DNA from 4 places in the Serratia sp. ID 25-353 genome. Region 1 is predicted to be linked to each of the others. Evidence: predicted binding sites of a transcription regulator. Region 1 holds the regulator's gene; each other region holds the start of a gene.
The links. Region 1 encodes PhoB, which activates phosphate uptake and scavenging genes when phosphate is short. Its sites were predicted from a motif close to CTGTCATAAAACTGNCNNAT; they were not measured.

Region 1 (7,220 bases):
AACGTAGAACACCAGAATGCGCCAAGGCACCGAGTTGATGGCTTTAGGAATCGATTTTTTCGGATCTTTGGCTTCGCCGGCGGTGATGCCGATGATTTCAATGCCGCCGTAAGCGAACATCACCAGCTGCAGCGACAGGATCATGCCGATAAAGCCGTTGCTGAAGAAGCCGCCGTTCGACCACAGGTTATGAATGCCGGTCGGTTGCCCGCCGTTGCCGATGCCCCAGATGATGATGCCGATGCCGGCCGCGATCATGATGATGATGGTGGCGACCTTGAAGAACGAGAACCAGAACTCCAACTCGCCGAATACCTTGACGCTCATCAGGTTGATGGCGCCGATGATCAGCACCACGCTCAGCACCCAGATCCAGTGCGGCACTTCCGGGAACCAGACCCCCATATAGATGCCGAAGGCGGTCACGTCGGCGATGGCGACGATCAGGATTTCAAAGCAGTAAGTCCAACCGGTGATGTAACCCGCCATCGGGCCGAGGTAGTCCTGCGCGTAGCGGGAAAACGAGCTGGCCTGCGGGTTGTTGACCGACATCTCCCCCAGTGCGCGCATGATGATAAAGGCCACGATGCCGCCGATCAGGTAAGCCAGCAGCACGCTCGGGCCGGCCATTTTGATGGCGTCCGCCGAGCCGTAGAACAACCCGGTGCCGATGGCCGATCCCAGCGCCATAAAGCGGATATGACGCGTACTGAGGCCGCGTTTCAGCTTATTGTCGGGGGCCGTGGTGGGTGACTGTTGTTGCATGAAGATGACCCATAGTTTTAAACGTAAAAAAGCCACGGACATGTCCGTGGCCCTGGATTAAGCCGGGGGATTATCAGTGCGCGGTCACTTGGGAACGCGTGCACACCCGATCATAAATCGCGACCAGCACCAGCATCAGCAGCGAAGGCGGCAACCATGCCAACCCCTGCTCCGCCAGCGGCAGGTGAGTGGTCCAGGCCGGCAGCAGTTGCTGGAAACTGGAGGCTTTCACCGCGTCAAGGATACCAAACAACAGGCTGACAAGCATCACCGGCGCGATGATACGCGGCGCGCTGTGCCACCAACGCAGGGTGAAGCTCAGCACCACCAGCACGATGCACGGCGGGTAAATCGCGGTCAGCACCGGAATGGAGATCTGGATCAGGTGGCTCAGGCCGAGGTTGGACACCACCATCGAGAACAGGCCCAGGATAAATACCAGCGTCTTGTACGAGAACGGCAGGTATTGCGCGAAGAACTCGGCGCAGGCGCAGGTCAGGCCGACCGCGGTCACCATACAGGCGATGAAGATCAGCGCCGCCAGGAAGAAGCTGCCCAGGCCGCCGAAGGTGTTCTGAACGTAAGCGTGCAGGATCACCGCGCCGTTGGTGGCGTCAGGCACCAGCGCGCCGCTGCCGGAGCCCAGCTTGAACAGGCTCAGGTAAACCAGCGTCAGGCCCACGCCGGCGATCAAACCGGCCAAGATGGTGTAACGGGTCAACAGACCGGCGTCTTTCACGCCGCGCGAGCGCGCCGCATTGACGATAACGATGCCGAATACCAGCGCACCCAGCGTATCCATGGTCAGATAGCCGTTAACGAAGCCGGAGGAGAAAGGCACGCTCTGGTAAGCCGCCGTCGCCGGGATCGGCGCGCCGGCAGGCCACAGCAGCGCGGCGATGCCCAATACGGCCAGCGCCACAATCTTCAGCGGTGCCAGCACGTGGCCGACGGTGTCGAGCAGGCGGCCCGGATACAGGGAGATGCCGATCACCAGCGCGAAGTACACCAGGCTGTAAATGAACAGCGGCATGGCACCGTCGCCGGTCAGCGGGGCGATACCCACTTCAAAGGACACGGTGGCGGTGCGCGGCGTGGCGAACAGCGGGCCGACGGCCAGGTAGCAGACAGTCGCCAGCAGCAGGCCGGCGCCACGGCCGATCGGTGAGCTGAGGGCGTCGATGCCGCCGCCGACGCGCGCCAGCGCGATGACGGTAATGACCGGCAGACCGACCGCGGTGATCAGAAAGCCCAGCGCCGCGGTCCAGACGTGTTCACCGGACTGCAAGCCGACCATCGGCGGGAAGATGATGTTCCCGGCCCCAACGAATAAGGCAAAGGTCATGAAGCCCAGTGCCAGGATATCTTTTGACGTTAAACGATGACTCATACGATGTCGTGTTGCCTGTTCAAATGAAAAAATATGGTCCGATAGCGTGGTGGCGTGACGCCCCACCCGGTTGCCGGCATGCCCGATCGTTGCAGCACCAAATAAGCACCCTAAACGCAGTCGATCCGGCGTTTATGTCCCTATTCGAAAGTGGCCACTCATGAAGATGGGCAAAATTTTAGGAGTTATAAAAATGGAGGTTTAATCCGACAACGAGGGCTAAGGTAAACGTTTATAGCGCTTCAAGGCAAGACGCACGGCGAAAAGCAGAGCTATCGACCATATAAACTTTAGCCACCAGTCGATCATATTGGCTATCAATAAATATACACTACATGATTTGTATCATTTTTGAACAACAGATTCACGAAACGTGAAGCATATACCACTTTACCGCGCGAAAACGCCAATAAATGCCCGATTTTCGCGTGGCATAAGCTCCGTTCAGCCGTTAAAAAAGGCGAAAATTACGCCACATTTTGTCGCTTATTGCACCGTGGCCGACGCGAGCGGCTGCAAGCCGAGCGCCTGGCGGGTCTTCTGCAGGGCGGCCGGCGGCAGCGGCAGATAGCCGTCGTGATTGACCAGGTTCTGCCCTGCGGCCGACAGCACGCGGTCGAGGAACGCGGCGGTCAGCGGCTCGAGCGGTTGATTGGGGGCTTTGTTGATATAGATATAGAGATAGCGCGACAGCGGGTAGCGATCGTTGCGCACGTTGGCGGCGGTAGGCGCGACATAGTCCTCACCCGACTCTGCCAACGGCAGTAGCCGCACGCCGCTGGCGCGAAAGCCGATGCTGGCATAGCCGATGCCGTTGAGCGAACCGGCCACCGCCTGCACCACCGAGGCCGAACCGGGCAGCTCATTGACGCGCGGCATAAAATCGCCGCCGCACAGCGCGCGCAGTTTGAAATACCCGTAGGTGCCGGAAGCCGAATTGCGGCCGAAGCGCTGCAGCGAGCGCGTCGCCCAGTCGCCGCTGAGCCCCAGCTCGCCCCAACGCGTCAGCGGTTTGCTTTCTCCGCAGCGCCGGGTGGCGGAGAAAATGCGATCGAGCTGCTGCAGATTGAGGCCGCGCAGCGGATTGTCCTGATGCACCAACACCACCAGCGCATCCACCGCGACCGGCACCGCCAGCGGCGCATAGCCGTAACGGTGTTCGAACGCCGAGACCTCGGCCGCCTTCATCGGCCGGCTCATCGGGCCCAACTGCGCGGCGCCCGCCGCCAAGGCGGTCGGCGCGGTCGACGAGCCGGCGGCCTGGATCTGCAGGTTAACGTTGGGGTAATGCCGGCTGAAATCCTGCGCCCACAGCGCCATCAGATTCGCCAGGGTGTCGGAACCGACGCTGGACAGGTTGCCCGCCAGCATGCCGTCGGGCTGCGCCAGCGCGCCGCGTCCGGCCAGCAGCGCCAGGCAAAGCAACAGCCCTCGGGTTATTCGGGTCATACCGGTGTCTCGCGTTAATTTTTCACCGCATTCTCTGATAAAGCGGCGGGAACAATCAACCGGTTGGGTAAGGTAAAGATAAAGCGGGTGCCGATCCCCGGCTCGCTGAGGATCTCCAGCCGCGCGTCGTGATGGCTGAGCGCGTGTTTGACGATCGCCAGCCCCAACCCGCTGCCGCCGGTTTGGCGCGAACGGGCCTTATCGACGCGGTAAAAACGCTCGGTCAGGCGCGGCAGGTGTTCGGCGGCGATGCCCGGCCCGTTGTCGCTGACCTGGAACTGCGCACCATGCGCCGTCTGCTGCCAACTCACTTCGATGTGGGTGCCCTTCGGCGTGTGATTGACCGCGTTGTACACCAGGTTAGACACCGCGCTGCGCAACTGATCTTCATTGCCGAACACGTTGAGCTGTTCGTTCACCCGGAAGCTGATCTCGTGATTGCCACCGCTCAACGATTGCGCCTCGCGCTGCAACACTCGCAGCATCAGCGGGATATCCACCCGCTCGTTCATGTCGACATTGGGCGCCGCCTCGATGCGCGACAGCGTCAGCAGCTGCTTGACCAGCCCGTCCATCCGACGGGTCTGTTCTTGCATGGTGCCGAGCGCCTTGCTGCGCAGCGAGCCGTCCTGCTCTTCGTCGCCCATCATCTCCAGGTAGCCCTGCAGCACCGTCAGCGGCGTGCGCAGTTCATGGCTGACGTTGGCGAAGAAGTTGCGCCGCGCGCCTTCCAGCTGGCGCATCTGGGTGACGTCGCGCGCCACCATCAGCAGCTGCCCTTCGGAATAAGGCATCACGCGGAATTCGACGTAGTGTTCGTTGTTCAGCTGCAGCGTCAGCGGGCGCGAGAACTCCTGCTGTTGCAGGTAGTGGCTGAATTCCGGATAACGCAGCAGGTTGAGGATGTGCTGGCCGTTGTCTTCCGGCCAGCGAAAGCCGAGCAGATGCTGCGCCAGCCCATTACACCAGAAGATGTTGCCTTCGACGGTGGTCATCACCACCGCATCAGGCAGCGATTCGGCCCCGCTGCGAAAGCGCTTGATCAGCAGCGCCAGCTCGCGCCGGCGGCGGCGATTGCGCTGCTGCATCTGATACAGGCCATAGAACAGCGGCTCCCAGCTCCAGCGGCCGGGTGGCGGCGTCATGCTGCGGTCAATCCACAGCCAATGGGAGAGTTTGAGCTGGTTGTAGAAATTCCACACCAGCGCAGCCAGCGCGGAGGCCAGCAGGAACCAGGGCAGATAACCGAAAATCAGCCCCAGCAGTAAGGCGGGCAGGCAAAAAAGAGCCAGCTCCAGAGCCAGCCTCTTCCACGACAGACGTTCTAACACGGCATATTCTCCAGCGCAGCGCGATCAGTAGCGCGTTGAGAACCGGTAGCCGGTGCCCCGAACGGTTTGAACCATTTTATCATGCCCACTGGTTTCTAACGCCTTGCGGAGCCGACGGATATGCACGTCAACGGTACGGTCTTCCACATAAACGTTAGTGCCCCAGACGTGATTAAGCAACTGCTCACGGCTATAAACCCGCTCCGGGTGGGTCATAAAGAAGTGCAGCAGCTTGAACTCGGTCGGCCCCATGTCCAGCGCCTGATCGTTAGCCATCACGCGGTGGGAGGACGGATCCAGACTCAGCCCTTGCATTTCAATCACTTCTTCCACCGCCATCGGTGAAATGCGGCGCATGACCGCCTTGATGCGCGCCACCAGCTCCTTGGGCGAGAACGGCTTAGTGATGTAATCATCCGCCCCCACTTCCAGGCCGCGCACGCGGTCTTCCTCTTCGCCGCGCGCGGTCAGCATCATGACCGGAATATCGCGGGTCAGCGCTTCGCGCTTCATATGTTTGATAAACTGAATGCCGGAACCGCCGGGCAACATCCAGTCGAGCAACACCAAATCAGGGAACGGCTCAGACAGGCGCGTCACGGCGCTGTCATAATCCTCGGCTTCCAACGGTTGGTAACCATTCTGTTCCAACACAAAGCACACCATCTCACGGATCGGCGCTTCGTCTTCCACCACCAGTATGCGTCTTGCCATCGTCAATCCTGCCAATGTGTTAGCGACTTTGCGGGCGCCATTATGCGTCAGTTTTGTGACACTTTTATGAAAAAAAGCGGCTGTTATAGGCAGTAAGCATAGCGATTATTTCCCGGCGCAAAGAAAAATCATTCCGTGGTCATCGCCATTGCGCCGGGACAGCCGCCGCCGCGGCCTTTATAATCATCGCCATTACCTTTGCATCCGGGAGTGTCATGCGCCTGATCCACACCTCTGACTGGCATCTTGGCCAGTACTTTTTCACCAAAAGCCGTGCCGCCGAACATCAGGCTTTTCTGAACTGGCTGATCGAACAGATCGAGCAGCAGCAGGTGGATGCGCTGATCGTCGCCGGGGATCTGTTCGATACCGGCTCGCCGCCCAGCTACGCCCGCGAGCTGTACAACCGCTTCGTGGTGGAACTGCAGCGCACCGGCTGCCAACTGGTGGTGTTGGGCGGCAACCACGACTCGGTAGCGACGCTGAACGAATCGCGGGAACTGCTCTCTTGCCTGAACACCACGGTGATCGCGAGTGCGCAGGGCTCCCTTGAGCAGCAGATCGTGGTGCTGAATCGGCGCGACGGCCAGCCGGGCGCGGTGCTGTGCGCCATTCCTTTTCTGCGGCCGCGCGATCTGCTCACCAGCCGCGCCGGCGAATCCGGCGCGCAGAAACAGCAGGCGCTGCAGGAAGCCATCGCCGAACATTACCAAGCGCTGTATCAGGCGGCCTGCGAACGCCGCGATCGGCTGGGCCTGCCGCTGCCGATCGTCGCCACCGGCCACCTGACCACCGTCGGCGTCACCACCTCCGACTCGGTGCGCGACATCTATATCGGCACCCTGGACGCCTTCCCGGCGCAGGCCTTCCCCCCTGCCGATTACATCGCGCTGGGCCACATTCACCGCGCGCAGAACGTCGCCAAGTCGGAACATATTCGCTATAGCGGCTCACCGATTCCGCTCAGCTTCGATGAACTGGGCAAAGCCAAAAGCGTCTTCCTGGTCGATTTCGCCGACGGCGCCCTGCAGCAGGTAGAGGCGTTAACGATCCCGCAGTTCCAGCCCATGCAACTGATCAAAGGCGATCTGGCCGAGATCGAACGGCAGCTGCAGCAATTTGCCGACTATGCCGGCGAGCTGCCGGTTTGGCTGGATATCGAAGTGGCGACGCAGGACTACCTCAGCGATATCCAGCGCCGCATCCAGCTGATGGCGGATGAGCTGCCGGTGGAAGTGGTGCTGCTGCGGCGCAGCAAAGAGCAACGCCGCCAGGCGATCGCGCAGCAGGACAAGGAAACGCTGAACGAGCTGAGCGTCAACGAGGTGTTCGAACGGCGCCTGGCGCAAGAGGCCGACATGCCCGAAGCGCGCCAACGGCGGATGCATCAACTGTTCCGCCAGGTAGTCGATGCGGTGCAGCACAATCTTGAGGAGCCCCACCCATGAAGATCCTCAGCCTGCGGTTAAAAAACCTCAACTCGCTGCAGGGCGAGTGGAAAATTGACTTCACCGCCGAGCCGTTCGCCAGCAACGGCCTGTTCGCCATTACCGGCCCGACCGGCGCGGGCA
Region 2 (7,220 bases), 2.3 Mb from region 1:
AACTGCTTAAAAGACAATGAAAATAGTGAGGTGAGCACGATGTTTGGCGCCCTTGAAGACGCCTGTCGCAACCGGCCTCAATGCGCTATGGCGGAGGGAGGACAAATCTGCCTGGAGCAGATTTGAACGCTGCTTGCAGCGGCCCCGAAGGGGCGAGGCCCAGGGATGGGCTGAGTAACGTTGGCAAAGCCAACCGTCTGATAGGGCAAAGGCGCGGGTTGCAAGGGGTCGCGCTTACGGCCCCTTGTTCGGTCGAGGCACATGAGTTTCATGGCGCATCTTTTATTTATCGACCGAAACCCAACGAACAACTTTATAAGAACGCTAACTGGCAAACATTACGCCGCAGCGGGTCTGAGCACCGTTACCGGAACGGCGGTTCGTTGAAGGTGCGCAGCTTGCGCGAGTGCAGGCGATCGCCCTCGGCGCGCAGCAGATCGATGGCGCAGATGCCGATCTGCAGGTGCTCGGAGATCGCCCCTTCGTAGAAGCGGTTGGCCTGGCCCGGCAGTTTTATTTCACCGTGCAGCGGTTTGTCGGAGACGCACAGCAGGGTGCCGTACGGCACCCGGAAGCGGTAACCCTGGGCAGCGATGGTGGCGCTCTCCATGTCGACCGCCACCGCGCGGCTGAGGTTGAAGCGCCGCGCCGAAGCGGAATAGCGCAGCTCCCAGTTGCGATCGTCGGTGGTGACCACAGTGCCGGTGCGCAAACGCTGTTTGACCTCTTCGCCGGGCATGCCGCTGACCATCTTGGTGGCGTCGTACAGGGCACGCTGCACTTCGGCGATGCTCGGGATCGGGATATCCGGCGGCAGCACCGCATCCAGCACGTGATCGTCGCGCAGATAGGCGTGGGCCAGCACATAATCGCCGATCTTCTGGCTTTCGCGCAGGCCGCCGCAGTGGCCGATCATCAGCCAGGCACTCGGGCGCAGCACCGCCAGGTGATCGCAGATGGTCTTGGCGTTGGACGGGCCGACGCCGATGTTGATCAGCGTGATGCCCTGGCCGGTGCGCGAAATCAGGTGATAGGCCGGCATCTGGTGGTTTTTCCACGCCAGATCGGACACCGCCTGTTCCGGGGCGCTGGTTTCCGGCGTGATATAGGTGCCGCCGGCGCTGGAGAGCGCGATGTACGGGCTAGCCGGATCGGCGATTTGCGCGCAGGCCCAGCGCACGAACTCATCCACATAGCGGGTGTAGTTGGTGAACAGCACGAACGGCTGGAAGTGTTCCACCGGCGTGCCGGTGTAGTGCCGCAGCCGCGCCAGCGAGAAATCCGCGCGCAGCGCATCGAAATGCGACAGCGGGAAATGGTTGTCGGTGGTGTGATATAGGCCGTCGGCGGTTTCGTCACCGATCTGCGCCAGCTCGGTGGTGGGGAAATGCTGCGCGATGCCGGCGCTCATCGAGCGATCGAGCGCCAGGCTGGAGCCGTCGATCACGTAAGGGAACGGGATCTCCTGCTGCGACGGCGCCACTTCGATATGGGCGGCGTAATCGTGCTCCAGCATCGCCAGCTGTTCGGCCAGATAGTGGCGGAACAGCTGTGGCCGGGTCACGGTGGTGCTGTAGCTGCCGGGATGAGTAAAGCGGCCGAAGGCGCGGGTTTTGTTCGGGCCGGATTGTTGTCCGTCCCAGCTGACGCGCAGCTCGGGATACACGAACAGCCCGGCGGCGCGCGCCTGCGCATCCGGCAGCGCGCCGTGGTTGATAAAGTCGCTGACCGCCTGACGCAGCGCGTCTACCGCGGCGTCATACAGGGCTTCCAGTTGATCGAGTGCCTGATCGGCGCTGAGGCCGCTGCGAGGTGGGGCATAGCTCATACTTTCTCCTTGAATGTCCCGGCTCTGTGGCGGGAGGGCGGCGTTTTACCGTCACAGGTTAGCCGAAGAAGGGCGTAAAAGCTTGGTCGAAATGACGGGCGCGGCAAAGAAAATACCGCACCCGTGAAGGCGTGGGGATCAGGAGGCGGGGCTTGCCGCTTCGACCTTCAGCGACACCAGGCCGATGCCCAGCTTCTTCGGCGTGAAGCCGCCGCTGGCGCTCTCTTTCGGCTCGGTCGGCGCCGGCGGGGTAATGCTGATCTTCTGCACGCCGCGCGGGTTGTCGAAGCGCAGGGTGACGGTGCTGTCCTGTTCGCCGAGCGACACGAAACGCTCTTCGTCGCCGACGCGCACCGAAATCGGTTCGCCGACGTTATTGCCGTAGGCGCGGGCGCGCAGCACCAGATCGAAGCGCTTCGGCAGCGGATCGACGTAGTCGATGTCGACCGCCGGCGCCAGATTGGCGTCGGACCAGCGGCCCCACTCCTCGACGCCGGAAACGCCGGTGATGGCTTTCACCTGCTCCGGCAGGCCGGGCAGCATGAACTCGATGCTGTCCGCCCGGTACTTCATCGCCGCGTCGTCCACCTGCAGGCGGGCGACGGCGTTTTGGTAATCGGCGACGCTGTCCGCCGCCGGGGCGGTAAAGCTCACCTTGCCGCGGAAGCGTTCGCCGCTGGCCTGCACGATCTGCGGCGGCGAGGCCAGGGTGCCGGAGGCCACGCAGATGTCGGTGCTCAACGCCAGCTGCGGCGCCCAGACCCGGCCGATCTCGTAGCATTTATCGACCCAGACGAATTTCTCCCCCGCGCCCAGCCCGGCCAGCTGTTTGCGCAGCGGGGTGGAGAGATAGACGTTGAACATCGGTTCGATGCGGTTATCGCCCACCCGCAGAATGAACGGCACCTTGTAGGTGACGCCGGAGAAGCTGAAGCTGCGCTGGCGCGTATCCACGCTGTAGTCGCTGATGCGGTTCGGCAGGCCCCACTGGTTGATCACCGCCGGTTTCCAGCCGTTGATTTTCTCTTCGATGTTCAGGAACACCGTAGACAGCGACGGCGCCGACAGGCTGCTGCGGCCGAGGCCGATGTAGTTGTCGCCGCCCATCACGTCCAGCACCGTGGCGCCGTTGTCCAGCGTGCTGCGCTTCTCGTTGCGCTGTTCCGCCAGCGGTCGGGTGCCGTCGATGATGAAGAACAGGTTGCGGCGCTTCTGTTTGGTCAGGATGTCGTAGGCGGTGTTGTTCATCGCCAGATGATCGGAGGACACCACGATCACGGTATTGCTGAAATAGGGCGAGCGTTTGATCTTGTCGATCAGCGCGGCGATGTGTTGCTGGCTGCAGGCCACCGCGCTCAGCGAGCGGTTTTCTTTATTCTGCCAGGCGTAACTCTTCTTGCTGCAGCCGGCGGAGATAAAGCCGTCCGGGTGATGGGTATCGACGGTCAGGGTGAACAGCGAGAAGGGTTGGCGCTGCTTGGACAGCTCGACGAACTTGCCGTACACCACGTCCAGCACGCTGTCGTCGTACCAGCCCCAGTCGTTTTTGTAGCTTGGATCGGCGACCTGTTCGCGCAGCTCTTTGAAGCCGTAAACGTGGTCGAAACCGTGAGATTTCAGGAAGGTGTCTTTACCGGCGAACGCCAGCTCGGCGCCCTGATAGAAATAGTTGCTGTAGCCGGCGGCCTTCAGCACGTCGCCCAGGCAGACGTTCTCCGGGTAGAAGGTGGAGACCGCGCTCGAGGCGTTGCCGTCGAAGGGCGCGAACAGCGGAATGCCGCACTGCGAGGCGACCATGCCGGCGATGGTGTAACCGGTGCCCGGCAGCTGCTGGGTGTTGCTGAAATCGATGCTGTCCGTGCGCAGGGCGTTCAGCTCGTCGGCCAGGCCAGGAAACAGCTCGGTATCGAAGTAGGTGCGCTCCAGGCTCTCGGCGTAGATATACACCAGGTTCGGGCGCTTGCCCTGTACGGTTTTTTTCGGTGCCTTGTAGTAGGTGGTGAAATCGGCGGTATCGCCGACGATCTGGCTCTTGACCAGCAGCGAGATGTCCTGAAACGCCGGGGTGGTGCCGACCGAGAACAGCGCCAGCAGCACGGCGACGACGCTGTAGGCCACGCTGCTGCCTTTGGCCTTGCGGCGCAGCAGGCTGCGGGCCAGCACCGCGAAGATAAGCCCTAACGCCGCCAGCAGGCCGATAAACGGCAGCACGTATTTGCTGATGCCCGCGCCTTTAAGGCTGCTGGTAACGGTGTAAATCACCGCGTCGGTGATGCCGTCGCCGGTGAAGTAGTTGCTGGCGATCAGGATGACGTTCAGCACCAGATAGCTGCCGAGCAGCGTCAGCAGAATGGCGAACCACCAGCGGTTGGCGGCGGCCCGGGTGCGATAAATCAAAATCGACGCCAAAAAGAGAACAAACGAAACGACTGCTAAAACCATCCGCCAAACCTTGTCTGATTGAAATAAAACCGTTGCTGCCCTGGTTTGCGCCGCCGAGCGTGCCGCAGCGCGAAAAGTGAAGGGTATAGCCTATTGCCGGCGGCGGAACAACGCGCGATCTCCCGCTACGGCCGACGAGCGGCGGCTATTGTACATTTTTATGACAATAGTGTGACGTTAATCACGCCGACGGCGGCCTCGGCGGCGAAAGCTTGCTGGTCGGAGGTTTCGCTCTACGCTTAATGAGCGCCACGACAGTGCGCCCATCAGCCATTCAGGAGGAAGTATGCAGACGATTCCCGCCGCGGTACTCGACGATCTGGCCCCGCAAGGCGTGTTGCGCGCGGCGATCAACTACGGCAATCCGGTGCTGGCGCAGGCCGGGGCCGGTGGCAAACCGCAAGGCGCTTCGGTGGAACTGGCCGCCGCGCTGGCCCAGGAGCTGGGTGTGGCGCTCGAACTGGTCACCTATGACGCGGCGGGCAAGGTGTTCGCCGACCTGGACAGCGGCGCCTGGAACCTGGCGTTTATGGCCATCGAGCCGGTGCGCGCGGCGCAGATCGCCTTCAGCGAGCCCTACGTGATCATCGAGGGAACCTATCTGGTGGCGAACGACGCGCCTTACTTTGAGGTGGCGCAGCTCGACAGGCCGGAGGTGCGCATCGCGGTCGGCCAGGGGGCGGCGTACGATCTGTTTTTATCGCGCACGCTGCAGCAGGCGCAGCTGGTGCGGGCGGCAACCTCCGCCGAGGCGATCGCGCTGTTTTTCGAACGGGGGCTGGAGGCGGCGGCCGGCGTGCGTCAACCGCTGCTGGCCGCCGCGGCCGCCCATCCCGGCTACCGGGTGCTGGACGGGCATTTCACCGCTATCCGCCAGGCGATGGCGGTGCCGCGGCAAAAAACGCAGGGCGCCGCCTACGTGAACGATTTTATCGCGCGCTGCAAAGCCAACGGGCTGGTGAAGGCGGCCTTGCAGCGCAGCGGCCAGGGCGAGGTGACGGTGGCGCCGCCGGCCGCCTCGGCGTGATCAGTCGAGCTCCACCGCGTACTGTTCCACCGGGGTGATTTTCTTGATCAGCTTGTTGTCGAACAAGAACTGTTCGTAAGCCTGGTAGCGGGCGCGATCCAGCTTGGCCGGATCGCGCGCGAACAGCGGCAGGCTGGCTTGCCACGCCTGTTTGTTCAGCTCGGTATTCAGCTCCGGGTGCGCCTTGGCGAACGCCAGCCAGGTGTCCTGCGGGTGCGCATGCAGGTAGTCGCTGCCTTGCTTCAACGCGGCGAGGAACTTGCGGATTTTCGGTTCGTTCACCGCATCGCGGTGGGCGACGATGATCAGCTCGTCGTAGGCCGGCACGCCGTAATCTTCGACGTTGAACACCACCGGCGTCTTGCCCTGCAGCTTCAGCTCCAGCGCTTCGATGTTGCGGTAGCCGCCGATCACCGCATCGACCTGGCCCGCCAGCAGGGCGCTGGTTAGCTGGAAGTTGACGTTGATGAGCTTGATGTCCTGCGGCTTGAGGTGCTCGTGTTCGACCATGGTGGCCAGCGTCGCCTGTTCGATGCCGCTGACCGAGTAACCCACCGTTTTGCCCTTGAGATCCGCCGGCGACGTGATGTTTTTATCCAGCGCGATCACCGTATTCAGCGGCGTGTTGATCAGCGTGCCGACGCGCATCAGCGGCAGGCCCTGATCGGCGAAGAAATGCAGCTGCGGCTGATAGGTAATGGCGAGGTCGGCCTGTTTGGCGGCCACCAGCCGCGGCGGCAGCGCCGGATCGGACGGCGGCACGATCTTGACGTCCAGCCCTTCGGCCTTGAAGGCACCGATTTGCTCGGCCACCATAATCGGCGCGTGATCGGGGTTGATATACCAGTCGAGCACCAGCGTCAGCTTTTCGGCCGCGCCGGCCTGGCCGGTGATGGCGGCGCCGAGCAGCAGCCCGCAAACGGTTTGTTTGATCATGGTCGTTCCTTTATCCCTGGTTATGGTTGCAATCATCAGTCGTTTTCCGGCGCCCAGGCGATCAGGCGCCGCAGCAGCGCATCCACCGTAGCCCACAGCAGCACGGTCATCAGCACCAAAATAAACAGCGCGGCGAAGCAGACGTCGGTCTGCATGCGCGCGTTGGCGTTCAGCATCACGTAGCCCAGCCCTTCGGCCGAGCCCACCCATTCGCCGATGATGGCACCGATCGGCGCGACGGCGGCGGCCATGCGCAGGCCGGAGCCGAAGGCCGGCAGCGCTGCCATCAGCCGCACGTGCCGCAGCTGCGCCCAGCGGGAAGCGCGCATCGTGCGCGCCAGATCGAGATAGTCGTTGTTGACCCGCCGCAGCCCGTCGAAAAAGGCCGACACCACCGGGAAGAAAATCACCAGCACCGCCATCGCCACCTTGGCGCTCATGCCGAAGCCGAACCACAGCACCAGCAGCGGCGCCAGGGCGAACACCGGTATCGCCTGGCTGGTGAGCACCAGCGGCATCAGCCAGCGTTGCAGGCGCGGCGAGAAGATCATGCACAGCGCCAGCGCCGCGCCGAGCAGCACGCCCAGCGCCAGCCCGCTGACGATCTCCGAAGCGGTGACCAGCGTGTGCCAGGCGAGGTAGCCGCGCCCGTCCCACAGCGCCTGCGCCACCGCGCTCGGCGTGGGCAGCAGAAAGGCCGGAATGCCGCTTTGCGCCGCCAGCCACCACAGCAGCAGCAGGCCGACGAACACCGTCAGCCCGCGCCGTAGGCGGGTGAAGCCGCGCTCTTTGGCAATATTCATTGCGCGGCCCTCACCAGCTGTTGCAGCAGCTCGGCCTGGCTTCTCAGCAGGTCGGCGTCATCCGGCGCGCGCGGCGGTTGCCCGCTGATGCGGTGGGTGTCGTCGAGGCCCAGCGGCCAGGGCGACAGCACCAGCAGCCGGTGGCTCAGGCGGCAGGCCTCCATCGGATCGTGGGTGATCAGCA
Region 3 (7,220 bases), 1.6 Mb from region 1:
GCTGATGAGTAACGCAGCGATTCTGGGAGAAAATCATGCCCCCTTTCAGCCTGAAGACTATCGATCATGTGGTGTTACGCGTGCGCGATGCGGAAAAAAGCCTGCGGTTCTATACCCAGACGCTGGGTTGCGACATCGCCAAACGGCGGCCCGATTTGGGGCTGGTGCACCTGCGCGCCGGGGCGGCCATGATTGATCTGGTCGACGTTAACGGCCAGCTTGGAAAAAAAGGCGGCGACGCGCCCGATCCTCACCGGCAAAATGTCGATCACCTCTGCCTGCGCATCGATCCTTTCAACGAAGACGAGCTGTTGACCTATCTGCGATCGCAAGGGATCGCCGTCGATCCCGCTGAATCTCGCTACGGCGCGGAAGGCGACGGGCCGTCGATTTACTTCAACGATCCGGACGGCAACCGCGTGGAATTAAAAGGGCCGGCGGCATAGCTGTAATGGATTTGCTAAAAACTCAGTTTTCCTGCTCTTGAACAACGTTGTCCGTACTGTCATCCCATATCTGAGAGCAGATAAAGCCATGAGAAGGCTTTCACTAAAAAGAACTGTGAAACTTTGACATAGTATATTGGTTCATTCGGACTTCATGATAGGAGTAATAACATTAATTTTCTAATACTTATCTTTAATTAAAATTATTTCTAATATTTTTTAAAATTCGCTGAAAAAGTGATGAGATTTTTTAATGTGCTAGATCAAATTAACTTAACACATTAACCAATGAATTTTAATAAAAAACCAATAATTAACATATTAATAATCAAAGACTATTATTTATAAAAATAAAATCATATCACTTATGAAGTGTGACGACCTCCCTGCATTTTGCATATAAATCTAACTAACTCAAAACAAACTTGAATTTTTATTTTTTCGTAAGATAATAAAATAGAATTTAACAACAACATTATTTCTTACTGGTATTATTTATTAATCAATTATATAAGGGCTTATAATGACTAAAAACTCAAACTCTCAGTCAATAATGGAAAAGATCATAAGAGATGAGGCTGAGGAAGCAGAGAAGACATATGAGGATTATTTCGAAATATACTCTGCATCTCAAATATTAAAAGACTATGATGTATCGTACGCTGATATCGAATACAGCATTGTTGGGGATGGTGGCGACGGTGGCGTAGACTCCATATACACTTTTCTTAACGGTGAGCTGATTAAAGAAGACACTGATTATAATGTAAGTGGCCGGAATAACAAAATAGATGTCGTAATAATTCAATCAAAAACATCAAAGGGATTCTCAGAAACGCCTATATTAAAATTGAATGAAGTAGCCCGAGATCTTTTCGATTTATCTGTCGACATTGATAATATCGAAGATTTCAAATCAAGATATAATGAAGACTTGCTTAGCAAAGTAAATATATTTAGAAATGTATATGCGAATCTAATTAAAGGATTCCCAGATGTTACATTCTACTACTACTACGCGTCGATGGGTGAAGAAGTTCATAGGAATGTTCAGGGAAAAACAAGAAACCTCGAGAAATTAATAATTAGCATGTTTACTGGTGCAAAATTCTCATTCCAGTTTATAGGTGCATCTGAGTTAATTGAGCTCAACAGAAAGATAAAGAAAACGTCAAGGAATATGACACTATCAGAATCGCCAATTGCAACTGCAAATGGCAGCTACTTATGTCTTGTAAATCTAACTAATTATTACAGTTTTATCTCAGATAATGATACATTATCAAGAAGTATATTTGAATCAAATGTAAGAGATCATAATGGCGACGTTGTTGTTAATGTTGGAATTCAAGAGACTTTAAAAAAAGGGAAAGAAGATTTTTGGTTCTTAAATAATGGAATTACGATTATAACTCCTAAGGCTGTTTTATCAGGAAAAACACTAACGATTGAGAATCCTCAAGTAGTCAATGGACTACAGACATCTCATGAGATTTATAAATATTTCTCTGAGCACAGTAACATAAATGATGAACGTAATCTTTTAGTTCGCGTCATTTGTGAAGCAAATGAAGAGTCTCGAGACAGAATCATTCGAGCTACAAATAGCCAAACGAGTATCCCTCCAGCATCGCTGAGAAGTGCAGATATTATTCATAGAGATATAGAAGATTTTTTCAAAGCTCATGGTTATTACTATGACAGAAGAAAAAATTTTTATAAAAATGAAGGGAAGCCGTCTTCAAAAATTATATCAATAGCATTTTTGGCTCAATGCGTAATCTCAATACTTCTTCAGCAACCAAACAACGCCAGAGCACGCCCATCAACATTAATTAATGATAATGCAAGATATGAAACAATATTCAATAAAAATTTAAATATGAGCCTATATTTAAATTGTGTCCTAATCGTTAAAACTGTCGAACGGTTAATGAAAGAATATGAGTTTGATAATAGGAGAGACTTTAATAATATAATCTACCATTGTTCATTGGCGGTTTTTCTAAACTGTATGAATAAAAATAAAATCCCACACACTTATAAAGGGATGACAGATTATCTAAGTGATTTTGATATTTCAAACATAACTACTGAAATGTTCGACTCTGTTTTTAAGGGGATTTGGGAAGTTTATTGTAAATTAGGAAGAGATGATACCACAGCTAAAGGCAACGATTTTGTGCTAGAAATAATAAAATGCTATACGCCTAATAAATAAATAAAGGAGCCGTATCATATCGGCTCCACTTTTTAATTAGTGCATAACTTAGTTTTTCTTTATCTAGCGATGTGCCGCCAGCGCCTGGGCGCAGGCCCAGGCCGAGCTCCACGCCCACTGGAAGTTGTAACCGCCCAACCACCCGGTCACATCCACCACTTCGCCGATGAAGTAGAGCCCCGGCGCCTTGTGGGCCTCCATCGTCTTGGAGGAAAGTTCACTGGTGTCGACGCCACCGAGCGTCACTTCCGCCGTGCGGTAGCCTTCGGTGCCGTTCGGCTGCACGCGCCAGTTCTGCAACAGATCCACCAGCGCCGCCTGCTGCGGCGCATTCAGCTGCTTCAGCGTGGCCTCCGGCAGTTGTCCCAGGGTCTGCAAGCACTCCACCAGCCGCTTCGGCAATTGCAGCGCCAGGGTGTTTTTCAGGCTTTGGTTCGGGTGCTCTCGGCGTTGATCATCCAGGAAGGCCGCCAAATCCAGCTCAGGAAGTAAGTTAACGCTCACATACTCACCCGGTTGCCAGTAGCTGGACAGCTGCAGCACCGCCGGGCCGGACAGGCCGCGATGGGTAAACAGGATGCTTTCACGGAAGCTGACACCGTTCTCGGCGGTGATCACCGCCGGCACCGAGACGCCGGACAGCGTCTGCACATGCTCCAGCAGCGGCTTATGCAGGGTAAAAGGCACCAGCCCGGCGCGCGTCGGCAGCACCTTGAGGCCGAACTGCTCCGCCAGTTTGTAACCGAACGGCGAAGCGCCCAGCCCCGGCATGGACAATCCGCCGCTGGCCACCACAAGTGAGCGAGCACTCACTTTTTCACCATTCAGCGCCAGCGAGTAGCCATGTTCGGTTTTCTCCACGCCCAGCACTTCGCTGCGCAGGCGCATCGTCACCTGGCCCAGCTCGCACTCTTTGACCAGCAGATCCACCACCTGCTGCGCCGAGTCGTCGCAGAACAGCTGCCCCAGCGTTTTTTCATGGTAGGCGATGCCGTAGCGGTTGATCAGATCGATGAAGTCCCACTGGGTGTAGCGCGCCAACGCCGACTTGCAGAAGTGCGGGTTGTTCGACAGATAGGCCGCCGGCTCGGCGTACATATTGGTAAAGTTGCAGCGCCCGCCGCCGGACATCAGGATCTTGCGGCCCGGTTTTTTGCCGTTGTCGAGCAGCAACACGCGGCAACCGAGTTGCCCCGCCTGCGCGGCGCAAAACATGCCGGCGGCGCCCGCCCCAATCACTACGACATCAAACTGTTCCACCTGAGCCTCACTTATCAAAACCACAATCGCGACAAAAGAGCGCCATATTACGCCGTTTCGCCGCCGGTCACCGCCAAATTCACGGCGGCAGATTGTAAAGCCCCGGCGTCGCCAACGCCATAGTAAGAAAATATTACAGAGGTCAGAGGAGATTAACGCGTTGATATTCCATATTTTTGTTATAGGCGCGTCATCGTTTCGTCATGTCCAAATCAAAAAAACGTCATATTTTCCTTTTCCCCGGCCCCGGTTGTCACTGATAATGCGCGGCGTTCATGTCCACAAACTGGCGTAACGCTTATGCTGCATTTGTTCGCTGGCCTGGATTTCCATACCGGCCTGATGTTAATTCTCGCATTGTTGTTCGTGTTGTTTTATGAAGCCATCAACGGTTTTCATGATACGGCCAATGCGGTCGCTACAGTTATTTATACCCGCGCCATGCGCTCGCAACTTGCGGTCGTGATGGCAGGTTTGTTCAACTTTCTTGGCGTAATGCTCGGCGGTTTGAGTGTTGCTTACGCCATCGTCCATTTGCTGCCTACCGATCTGTTGTTGAACGTCAGTTCAGCACACGGATTAGCCATGGTCTTCTCCATGCTGTTGGCGGCAATCATCTGGAACCTCGGCACCTGGTATTTCGGTCTGCCGGCCTCCAGTTCCCATACGCTGATAGGCGCAATCATCGGTGTCGGTTTAACCAACGCCCTGATGACCCACACTTCGGTGGTGGATGCGCTTAACGTCCCGAAAATGATTGGCATTTTCCTTTCTCTGCTGTTCTCGCCGCTGGTCGGCATGATGGTGGCGGGAGTGATGGTGTTCGCCTTGCGCCGCTATTGGAGTGGCACCAAGAAACGCCAGCGTATCCACATGACCCCTGCGGAACGTGAAAAGGTCGACGGCAAACGCAAGCCGCCGTTCTGGACCCGTATCGCACTGATCCTGTCGGCGATTGGCGTCAGCTTCTCGCACGGCGCCAACGACGGCCAGAAAGGCATCGGCCTTATCATGCTGGTGCTGATCGGCGTTGCGCCGGCCGGCTTCGTGGTCAATATGAATGCAACCGGTTATGACATCACCCGTACGCGTGATGCCGTGGCCCACCTGCAGCAATATTACCAGCAGCACGGCGACGCGCTGTCGCATGCGGTGTCGCTGACGCCGCTGGTGCCAAGCCCGGATGACGAAGCCGCGCCTAACAAGCCGGCCGAGTTCCACTGCGACAGTTCGCGCGCCATGCCGGCGATCGAGCTGGCTCAGGGCATGCTGACCAACCTGCAGAGCTACGATCAGCTGACGGTTGACCAGCGCAGCCACCTGCGCCGCCTGCTGATGTGCGTAACCGACACGGCGGATAAAGTCGCCAAGCTGCCGGAAACCTCATCCGCCGACCAGCGCTTCCTGAAGAACCTGCGTCAGGATCTGCTGCAGACCGTCGAGTACGCGCCGATGTGGATCATCGTCGCCGTCGCGCTGGCACTGTCGCTCGGTACTATGGTGGGCTGGAAACGCGTAGCCACCACCATCGGCGAGAAGATCGGCAAGAAAGGCATGACGTATGCCCAGGGCGTATCGGCCCAGATGACCGCGGCGCTGTCGATCGGCGTGGCGAGTTATACCGGCATGCCGGTCTCCACCACCCACGTCCTCTCTTCGGCGGTTGCCGGGACGATGATCGTGGACGGCGGCGGCGTGCAGAGCAAAACCGTGAAGAACATCCTGTTGGCCTGGGTGCTGACCCTGCCAATCTCGATTCTGCTTTCCGGTGCGCTGTATTGGGTTGCGTTGAAGCTGATCTAAGCGATAAAAGCGATAAGCATGAGAAAGGCGGCCGCAGGGCCGCCTTTTTTTTGCCTGCATCAAGGGAAACAGAAAGGCATTAATACCAGATCATCAGCGCTATCAGGCTGATGACCACCAGGCCGCACAGGGCCGAGGTCAGCATAAACTGCCCGCGCACCCGCTCGCAGCGGCGAATAAACTCCGGATCGTGGTGCTCGACATAGCGCTGCGCGAAGATATAGCGCACCAGCCTCAGCTGCTTGCTGGGTTGCCCGTGGGCGGTGAAGAAACCGCCGCCGTCGACGTATTGGTACAGCAACGGGTCACAGCCGCGCAATACCACCAGCAGCGCGCGCAGAGAAGAGTAATACCGCACCATGTTTACCACACACACCACACATAAGGCCCAAAACAGCGCGACGGTACTGATCATGATTGCCCCCTCAAGGCGTTGTTATCCTCGGCCATCCGCCGGGTCCAACCGCCCTACCTCATTACCCGATACTCTGCTGGAGCTTACCGCTCTCATCCCTTTTTTTGCCTGCACGGGCCACGCCCATAACCCACCGCCTCCGGAGACGTTACCGCACCGCACAGAGAGATTTGCACAGCGAGGTTCCACTCAGAGGGGAAATGATGAGGCCCATATCCATCATTGTAGGTTAATGAAACGCAAACTGGCCTGATCAGTGGATAAAATTTACCGCCACGCGCCGGGAAGTCACCCACCGGGCCGTTATAAGTGATAACCGTCCGTCTGCAATTAGTCGTTTTTCCTGGATAGTCTATCCCGCCCCACGCCGCTGATCTTTCGCCCAACGCTGGTTAGACTCAAGTTTCCGTTACATTCACCCGCACCCAAGGAAACTGTTATGGCCAATCATTCAATCAAAGGAAAAACCGTCCTGATCGCCGGCGGCGCCAAAAATCTCGGCGGGCTGATCGCACGCGATTTAGCGGAACAAGGCGCCAAAGCGGTGGTGATCCACTACAACAGCGCCGCCTCCAAAGCCGAGGCGGATAAGACCGTCGCCGCCATCCAGGCCGCCGGGGCGCAAGGCGTCGCACTGCAGGCCGATCTGACCACCGCGGACGCCGTCGAGAAGCTGTTCGCCGATGCGGTCGCCGCCGTCGGCAAGCCGGATATCGCCATCAATACCGTCGGCAAAGTGCTGAAAAAACCCATGGTCGACATCAGCGAAGCCGAGTACGACGAGATGACGGCGGTCAACGCCAAAAGCGCGTTCTTCTTCCTGAAAGAGGCGGGCAAGCATCTCAACGACAACGGTAAAATCTGCACGCTGGTCACTTCGCTGCTCGGCGCCTTTACGCCGTTTTACGCCGCGTACGCCGGCACCAAGGCGCCGGTGGAACACTTCACCCGCGCCGCCGCCAAAGAGTTCGGTGAACGCGGCATCTCCGTGACCGCCATCGGCCCGGGCCCAATGGATACGCCGTTCTTCTATCCGGCCGAAGGCGCCGATGCAGTGGCGTATCACCAAAGCGCA
Region 4 (7,220 bases), 2.1 Mb from region 1:
GCGGATCGGTCTGCCCTTGCCACAGCAACCGCGCCGCCAGCGCCACCACCCGGCCGGTTTCATCGTCGCTGCCGGTGGTCGGCTTGATCTCGATATTGGCCATCAGGCCGCGGTCCTGGCAGCGTTCCGCCACTTCCGACAGCAGCGGCAACCGCTCGCCCTTGAAGGCCGAGCTGTACCAGTTGCCGGCGTCCAGCTGCACCAGTTTGTCCCACGGCAGCTCGCCCGCCACGCCCCAACCGTTGCTGGTGCGATCCAGGGTGTCGTCGTGCAGCAGGAAAATTTGCCCGTCCTGCGCCAGCTTGGCATCGAACTCGATCATCTTGTGGCCGTGGCGCGCGCCGACGTCGATCGCCGCCAGGGTGTTTTCCGGCGCCAGAGAACCGCCGCCGCGGTGGGCAACGATATGAGGGTAAGGCCAGGGTCTAGTCATCAATCCATCCGTAATCCGCTATGGGTGTCAAAGAAGTGCAGCGCCTGAGCAGGCAGCTGCAAATATAGCGTACTGCCCGCCGCCGGCAAGGTTTCATGCGACAGCCGCGCGATCACCCCGTGGCCGCCCCACTGGCCGTGCGCCAGATTGTCGGCCCCCAGCAGTTCCAGCGTCTGCAGCTGCAGCGGCACGCCCTGGCCTTGCGCCACCAGTTGAATATGCTCCGGCCGAATGCCCAGCGTCAACGGCCGCCCCGCCCACTGCGGTTTGGCCGCCGGCAACGGCAGCGCCATGCCGTCCGCCAGCAGCAGCTGGCCGCCGTCGGCGCTGAGGGTGCCGGGCAGCAGGTTCATCGCCGGTGATCCGATAAAGCCGGCGACAAACAGCGAAGCCGGCCGTTGGTACACTTCGCTCGGGGTGCCGATCTGCTCCGCCACGCCCTTGTTCATTACGATCACCCGCTGCGCCAGCGTCATCGCCTCCACCTGATCGTGGGTCACGTACAGGCTGGTGGTTTTCAGACGGCGGTGCAGCTGTTGCAGCTCCAGGCGCATCTGCACCCGCAGCTTGGCGTCCAGGTTGGACAGCGGCTCATCGAACAGGAATACCGCCGGTTCGCGCACGATGGCGCGCCCCATCGCCACGCGCTGGCGCTGGCCGCCGGAAAGCTCGCGCGGTTTGCGTTTGAGCAGCGGCTCCAGCTCCAGGATGCGCGCCGCCTCCTCCACCCGCTGGCGGATATGATCCTTGCCGAAACCGCGGATCTTGAGGCCATAGGCCATGTTGTCGTACACGCTCATGTGCGGATAGAGCGCGTAGTTCTGGAACACCATCGCGATGCCGCGATCCTTGGGCTCCAGATCGGTCACGCGCCGGGTATCGATATAGATATCGCCGCTGGTGGTGCGTTCCAGCCCGGCCACCATACGCAGCAGCGTGGATTTGCCGCAGCCGGACGGGCCGACCATCACGATGAATTCGCCGTCCGCCACATCGAGGTCGATCTGTTTGATCACCGGCGTTTTACCGTCGTAAGACTTGGTGACCGCCTGTAGTTTTAATCCTGCCATCGTCGTTATTTCTCGCTATCAACCAGACCGCGCACAAACCAGCGCTGCATCAGAAGCACCACCGCCAGCGGTGGCAATAAAGTCAGAATCATCGCCGCCATCACCTGGTTCCACTGGGTCGGCGCGCCGGAAGTGGAGATCATGCTCTTGATGCCCGCCACCGCGGTGCCCATCGAGGCGTCGCTGGTGATCAGGATCGGCCACAGGTATTGGTTCCAGCCGTAGATAAAGGTGATGACGAACAGCGCCGCCAGATTGGTTTTCGACAGCGGCAGCACGATGTCCCAGAAGAAACGCATCGGCCCGGCGCCGTCGATGCGCGCCGCCTCCAGCAGCTCATCCGGCAGCGTCATGAAGAACTGACGCAGCAGGAAAGTGGCGGTGGCCGAGGCCATCAGCGGCAGCGTCAGGCCGGTGTAGCTGTCCAGCAGGTTGAGGTTGGAAATCACCTCCACCGTCGGGAAAATACGCACCTCCACCGGCAGCATCAGGGTGAGGAAAATCAGCCAGAAGAACAGGCTGCGCAGCGGAAAGCGGAAGTACACGATGGCGTAAGCCGACAGGACCGACACCGCGATTTTGCCGAAGGTGATCGCCAGCGCCATGATCACGCTGTTCAGCAGCAGCAGCGAGAACGGCACCTTGAGGTTGCCCACGCCGCCCTGCCAGATATTGCGGATGTTCTCCCACAGGTGGCCGCCGGGCACCAGCGTCATCGGCACCTGGAACACCTGCTTGTCGTCCAGCGTGGCGGCGACAAAGGCCACGTACAGCGGGAACAGCACCACCAGCACGCCGATAATCAGCATCACATGGCTGAAGATATCCAGCCCGCGTCGATTCTCAATCATTGATAGCGCACCTTACGTTCAACAAAGCGGAACTGGATCACCGTCAGGCCGATCACCAGCAGCATCAGGATCACCGACTGCGCGGCAGAGCTGGAGAGATCCAATCCGGCGAAGCCTTCGCGGTAGATCTTGTAGATCAACGTGGTGGTGGACTGCACCGGCCCGCCGCCGGTGGCGGCGTCGATCACCGGGAAGGTATCGAAGAAGGCGTACACCAGATTGACCACCAGCAGGAAGAAGCTCACCGGCGCGATCAGCGGCAGCACCAGATGGAAGAAACGCCGCACCGGGCCGGCGCCGTCGATGGCCGCCGCCTCCACCAGCGAGCGCGGGATCGACTGCAGCGCCGCGAGGAAAAACAGGAAGTTATAGCTTATCTGCTGCCATACCGAGGCCAGCACCACCAGGAACATCGCCTGGCCGCTGTTTTGCGCATGGTTCCAGTTATAGCCCAGCCCGTTGAGGAAATGGGTGATCAACCCCAGTCCGGGGTTGAACAGAAAGATCCACAGCACCGCCGCCACCGCCGGCGCCACTGCATAGGGCAGGATCATCAGCGTGCGATAGAGGCGACTGCCGCGCAGTACGTAGTCCACCAGCGCGGCGAAGAACAGCGACACCGCCAGCCCGATGCCCGCCACCAGGAAGCTGAAGATCAGCGTGGTGTAGAACGAGTCGAGGTAGTAAGGATCCTGGAACAGCTGTTTAAAATTATCCAGCCCGACAAACTGGCTGGACAGGCCGAACGGATCGAGGCTCTGCACCGAATACCACAGCGCCTCGCCAGCGGGCCATAAAAAGAAGACGGCGGTAATCAGCAGCTGTGGCAGCACCAACGCATAGGGCAACCAGCTGCAGCCGAAACCGGGACGGGAAGATGACATAGCAGTTAAACCATTGATCGGGTAAGGAAGGATCGGCGTGAAGACGCGAGCCCGGTCTGCCGGGCTCGCGACGCAGGGTTACTTGGTCGATGCTTCGAAGCGGCGCAGCAGCACGTCACCGCGCTGCACGGCGGCGTCCAACGCCTGCTGAGGCGTTTTCTTGCCGGTCCACACGCCTTCCAGCTCTTCATCCACCACGCTGCGGATCTGCGGCATGTTGCCCAGGCGCAGGCCCTTGGTGAACGGCAACGGCGGCTTGTTCAGCATCTGGCGAGTAGCGACGTCGGCCCCCGGGTTTTTGTCGTAGAAACCCTGCTGCTTGGTCAGATCGTAAGCCGCGGTGGTGATCGGCAGATAGCCGGTCTTCTGGTGCCATTCGGCGGCGATTTCCGGCTGCGCCAGGTACTGCAGGAACTCGGCCACGCCCTTGTAGGTGGCGGCATCTTTGCCATTCATCACCCACAGGCTGGCCCCGCCGATGATGGCGTTCTGCGGCGCGTTTTTCGCGTCGGCGTCGTACGGCATCATGCCGACGCCGTAGTTGAATTTAGCGTAGTGCTTGATGTCCGCTAGCGAACCGGATGACGCGGTGGTGATGGCGCAGTCGCCGTTATAAAACTTCTCGGTGGATTCGTCTTTGCGGCCGAAGTAGGTGAAATCGCCCTTCTTGTTCATCGCCTCCAGCAGTTCGATGTGCTTGACCTGCAGCGGCTGGTTGAACTCCAGCTTGGCGTTGGTGCCGCCGAACCCGTTGTTTTCGCTGGCGAACGGCACGCCATGCCAGGCGCTGAAGTTCTCCAGTTGGATCCAGCCCTGCCAGCCGCTGGCGTAGCCGCACTTCATGCCGGCCTCACGCAGCTTGGCGGTATCCGCCGCCAGCTCCTGCCAGGTTTTCGGCGGCTGATCCGGGTTCAGGCCGGCCTTCTTGAAGGCGTCTTTGTTGTAGTACAGCACCGGCGTGGAGCTGTTGAACGGCTGAGACAGCAGATGGCCGCTCTTGTTGTCGGTGTAATAGCCGGCTACCGTCGGCACGAACACCGACTCGTCGAAGTTGATGCCAGCCTCTTTAAACACTTCGTAGACCGGTTTGATGGCCTTGCTGGCCATCATGGTGGCGGTGCCCACCTCGTACACCTGCAGGATCGCCGGCGCCTTGCCGGAGCGGTAAGCGGCGATGCCCGCCGCCAGGCTCTGTTCGTAGTTGCCTTTATAAACCGGCACAATCTTGACGTCGCTGTGCGACTGGTTGAAGCGATCCGCCAGGGAATCCACTTCCTTACCCAGTTCGCCTTCCATCGAATGCCAGAACGGGATCTCGGTCGCCGCCAGCGCCTGAGCGCTGACCGCCAGGGTCAACGCGACGCACAGCGTGGTTTTGCGAATAGCGTAGGTGAGCATGCCTAACTCCTGAAAAAGCGGGTGTAAAAGCGCGTGAGCGAAAAGAATCAATTCTTGATGAGGGAGTGCCCCCTATAGCTTTCGAGTTGCAGCCAGGCGGCAACCTGCTGGCACCCTGGAGCTTAGCTAACTAAGTGACAGGGGAGCAGCCGGGCAGCCAACAACGCTGCGGCTCGAAAGATGACGGGGGATAACATGCCATGCGCGGATGACAGAAAAATAACCGTTATATGACAGCCACATGACGGCAAGGTGAAGTGAAGATGGCGGTTTGATGTCGGCGGCGGGCATGGGCTCCGCCGCCGCGAGGATTACAGCGAACGGCGCAGGCGCGCCACCGCTTCCTGCATCTGCTGTTCGGTGGCGGTGGCGAACGACAGGCGGAAGGTCGAACGATCCGGGTTGTCGGAGAAGAAGTATTCCCCAGGCACGAACACCACGCCCTGCTGCAAGGTCGTGTTCAGCCATTCGGTGGCGTTGAACGGCTGGCGGAAACGCGCCCACAGGAACATGCCGCCCTTCGGCTTATCGAAGGTGATGTAGTCGCCCAACTCCTGCTCCACCAAACCGGCCAGGATCTCGCCCTTTTGCTTGTAGGCGGCGCGGATCTTGTCGATCTGCGCCGGCAGGCGATCCAGGCCAAGGTAGCATTCGACGATGCTCTGCGACAGCGCGCTGGCGTGCAGATCCGCCGCCTGCTTGATGATCGCCACTTTATGCAGCAGGAACGGCGGCAGGATCGCCCAGCCCAACCGCAGGCCCGGCGCCAGGATCTTGGAGAAGGTCGAGGTATAGATGATGTGGTCGGTGTTGCCCAGCACCTGCTGCGACACCTGATGCAGCGTCGGGTGGCGCTCTTCGGTGAAACGCAGCTCGCCGTAAGGATCGTCTTCGATGATCAGGAAGTTATGTTCGGCGGCCAGCTTCACCAGCAGTTCGCGGCGCGCGGCGCTCAGGGTGATGCCGCTGGGGTTGCCGAAGTTCGGCACCACGTACACGCCCTTGATGCGCTGGGTTTTCAGCAGCTCGGCCAGCTCTTCCACCACCATGCCGTCGCTGTCGGACGAGACCGACATGATGTGGGCTTCCGCCAGTTCCAGCGTTTGCAGCGCCGCCAGGTAGGTCGGGCGCTCCACCACGAACACGTCGCCGGGATTGACGATGGCGCGCATCACCAAATCCAGGGCCTGCTGAGAGCCGGCGGTGACCATCACCTCGTCCGCGCCAGCGGTGACGCCGCGCTCGGCGCACAGCGCGCAAATACGCTCACGCAGCAGCGGGCTGCCTTCGGTCAGGCCATACTGGAACGCGCTTTTCGGCTGTTCGGTGATCGCCTGCTGAGTGGCAATGCGCAATCCTTCGAAATCGAACAGCGCATCAGAGGGGATGCCGCCCGCCAGCGAAATGACGTGTTCCATCTTGCTGTGCTTAAGCAATTCACGGATGGCCGAACTTTTTACGTTAACGATGCGCTGCGCGAGTAACCCTTCTGTCTTCATTTCTTCTTCTCGTACCTGATTATTTTAATTCGTAGGGGGGCGGATTAACCGCCCAGATACGCCGACCTCACTGCTTCGTTGGCTAACAATGCAGCCCCCGTATCTTCCAACACCACGCGGCCGTTTTCCAGCACATAACCGCGGTCCGCCAATTTCAGCGCCTGATTGGCGTTTTGCTCCACCAGGAAGATGGTCATGCCCTCTTCCCGCAGCTGCTGAATGATGTCGAAGATCTGCTGGATGATGATGGGCGCCAGCCCGAGCGAGGGCTCGTCGAGCAGCAGCAGCTTCGGCTGGCTCATCAGCGCGCGGCCGATGGCCAACATCTGCTGTTCGCCGCCGGACATGGTGCCGGCGCGCTGGCTTCGGCGCTCCAGCAGGCGCGGGAACAGAGTGAACACCCGTTCGATACGCTGTTGATACTGCTGGCGATCGGCAAAGAAGCCGCCCATCGCCAGGTTTTCTTCTACCGTCATGCGCGAGAAGACGCGCCGCCCTTCCGGCACGATCGCCACCGCTTCGCGCATGATGCGCGAGGTTTGCCACTGGGTGATGTCCTGGTCCTGAAAGACGATGCTGCCTTCGCTGGCGCGGGGCTCGCCGCACAGGGTGCCGAGCAGCGTGGTTTTACCGGCGCCGTTGGCGCCGATTAACGTCACGATTTCACCCTGCTTGATCGTTAAACTGACCTGATGCAGCGCCTGAATTTTGCCGTAATGGGCGGATACCTGATTGAATGACAACATATTATTCTTCGCCCAAATAAGCCCGGATCACGTCCGGGTTGTTGCGGATCTCCGCCGGTGTGCCCTGCGCCAGCGGCGTGCCCTGATTCACCACGTAAATGCGGTCGGAGATGCCCATCACCAGCTTCATGTCGTGCTCGATCAGCAGCACCGATACCTTATGCCGATCGCGCAGCTCGGCGATCAGGTGGTCCAGCTCGTCGGTCTCTTTCGGGTTGAGGCCGGCAGCCGGTTCATCCAGCATCAGCAGCTCCGGCCGGGTCACCATGCAGCGGGCGATCTCCAGCCGCCGCTGCTGCCCATAGGCTAGGTTGCCCGCCGAACGGTTGGCCATCTCCA

Region 2: opgB (phosphatidylglycerol--membrane-oligosaccharide glycerophosphotransferase) is a predicted target of PhoB. The motif match lies at 4,418-4,437, and genes of this name have one in related genera.
Region 3: pitA (inorganic phosphate transporter PitA) is a predicted target of PhoB. The motif match lies at 4,203-4,222, and genes of this name have one in related genera.
Region 4: ugpB (sn-glycerol-3-phosphate ABC transporter substrate-binding protein UgpB) is a predicted target of PhoB. The motif match lies at 4,854-4,873, and genes of this name have one in related genera.

Annotation. Positions count from the first base shown of each region.
Region 1 covers NZ_CM139236.1:3,220,436-3,227,655, forward strand. Annotated here, with positions in the region: gene proY (proline-specific permease ProY) at 1-765, opposite strand, end outside; gene brnQ (branched-chain amino acid transport system II carrier protein) at 839-2,155, opposite strand; gene ACYF6X_RS15590 (PstS family phosphate ABC transporter substrate-binding protein) at 2,642-3,604, opposite strand; gene phoR (phosphate regulon sensor histidine kinase PhoR) at 3,619-4,935, opposite strand; gene phoB (phosphate response regulator transcription factor PhoB) at 4,960-5,649, opposite strand; gene sbcD (exonuclease subunit SbcD) at 5,865-7,097, shown strand; gene sbcC (exonuclease subunit SbcC) at 7,094-7,220, shown strand, end outside.
Region 2 covers NZ_CM139236.1:966,640-973,859, forward strand. Annotated here, with positions in the region: gene ACYF6X_RS04575 (AMP nucleosidase) at 365-1,828, opposite strand; gene opgB (phosphatidylglycerol--membrane-oligosaccharide glycerophosphotransferase) at 1,967-4,270, opposite strand; gene ACYF6X_RS04585 (transporter substrate-binding domain-containing protein) at 4,557-5,297, shown strand; gene ACYF6X_RS04590 (ABC transporter substrate-binding protein) at 5,298-6,233, opposite strand; gene ACYF6X_RS04595 (ABC transporter permease) at 6,269-7,036, opposite strand; gene ACYF6X_RS04600 (ABC transporter ATP-binding protein) at 7,033-7,220, opposite strand, start outside.
Region 3 covers NZ_CM139236.1:4,842,785-4,850,004, forward strand. Annotated here, with positions in the region: gene ACYF6X_RS23210 (VOC family protein) at 36-446, shown strand; gene ACYF6X_RS23215 (AIPR family protein) at 970-2,667, shown strand; gene ACYF6X_RS23220 (BaiN/RdsA family NAD(P)/FAD-dependent oxidoreductase) at 2,731-3,927, opposite strand; gene pitA (inorganic phosphate transporter PitA) at 4,228-5,730, shown strand; gene uspB (universal stress protein UspB) at 5,810-6,145, opposite strand; gene ACYF6X_RS23235 (SDR family oxidoreductase) at 6,585-7,220, shown strand, end outside.
Region 4 covers NZ_CM139236.1:228,528-235,747, reverse strand. Annotated here, with positions in the region: gene ugpQ (glycerophosphodiester phosphodiesterase) at 1-433, opposite strand, end outside; gene ACYF6X_RS01025 (sn-glycerol-3-phosphate import ATP-binding protein UgpC) at 433-1,503, opposite strand; gene ugpE (sn-glycerol-3-phosphate ABC transporter permease UgpE) at 1,509-2,354, opposite strand; gene ugpA (sn-glycerol-3-phosphate ABC transporter permease UgpA) at 2,351-3,238, opposite strand; gene ugpB (sn-glycerol-3-phosphate ABC transporter substrate-binding protein UgpB) at 3,317-4,636, opposite strand; gene ACYF6X_RS01005 (aminotransferase-like domain-containing protein) at 4,948-6,135, opposite strand; gene livF (high-affinity branched-chain amino acid ABC transporter ATP-binding protein LivF) at 6,180-6,881, opposite strand; gene livG (high-affinity branched-chain amino acid ABC transporter ATP-binding protein LivG) at 6,883-7,220, opposite strand, start outside.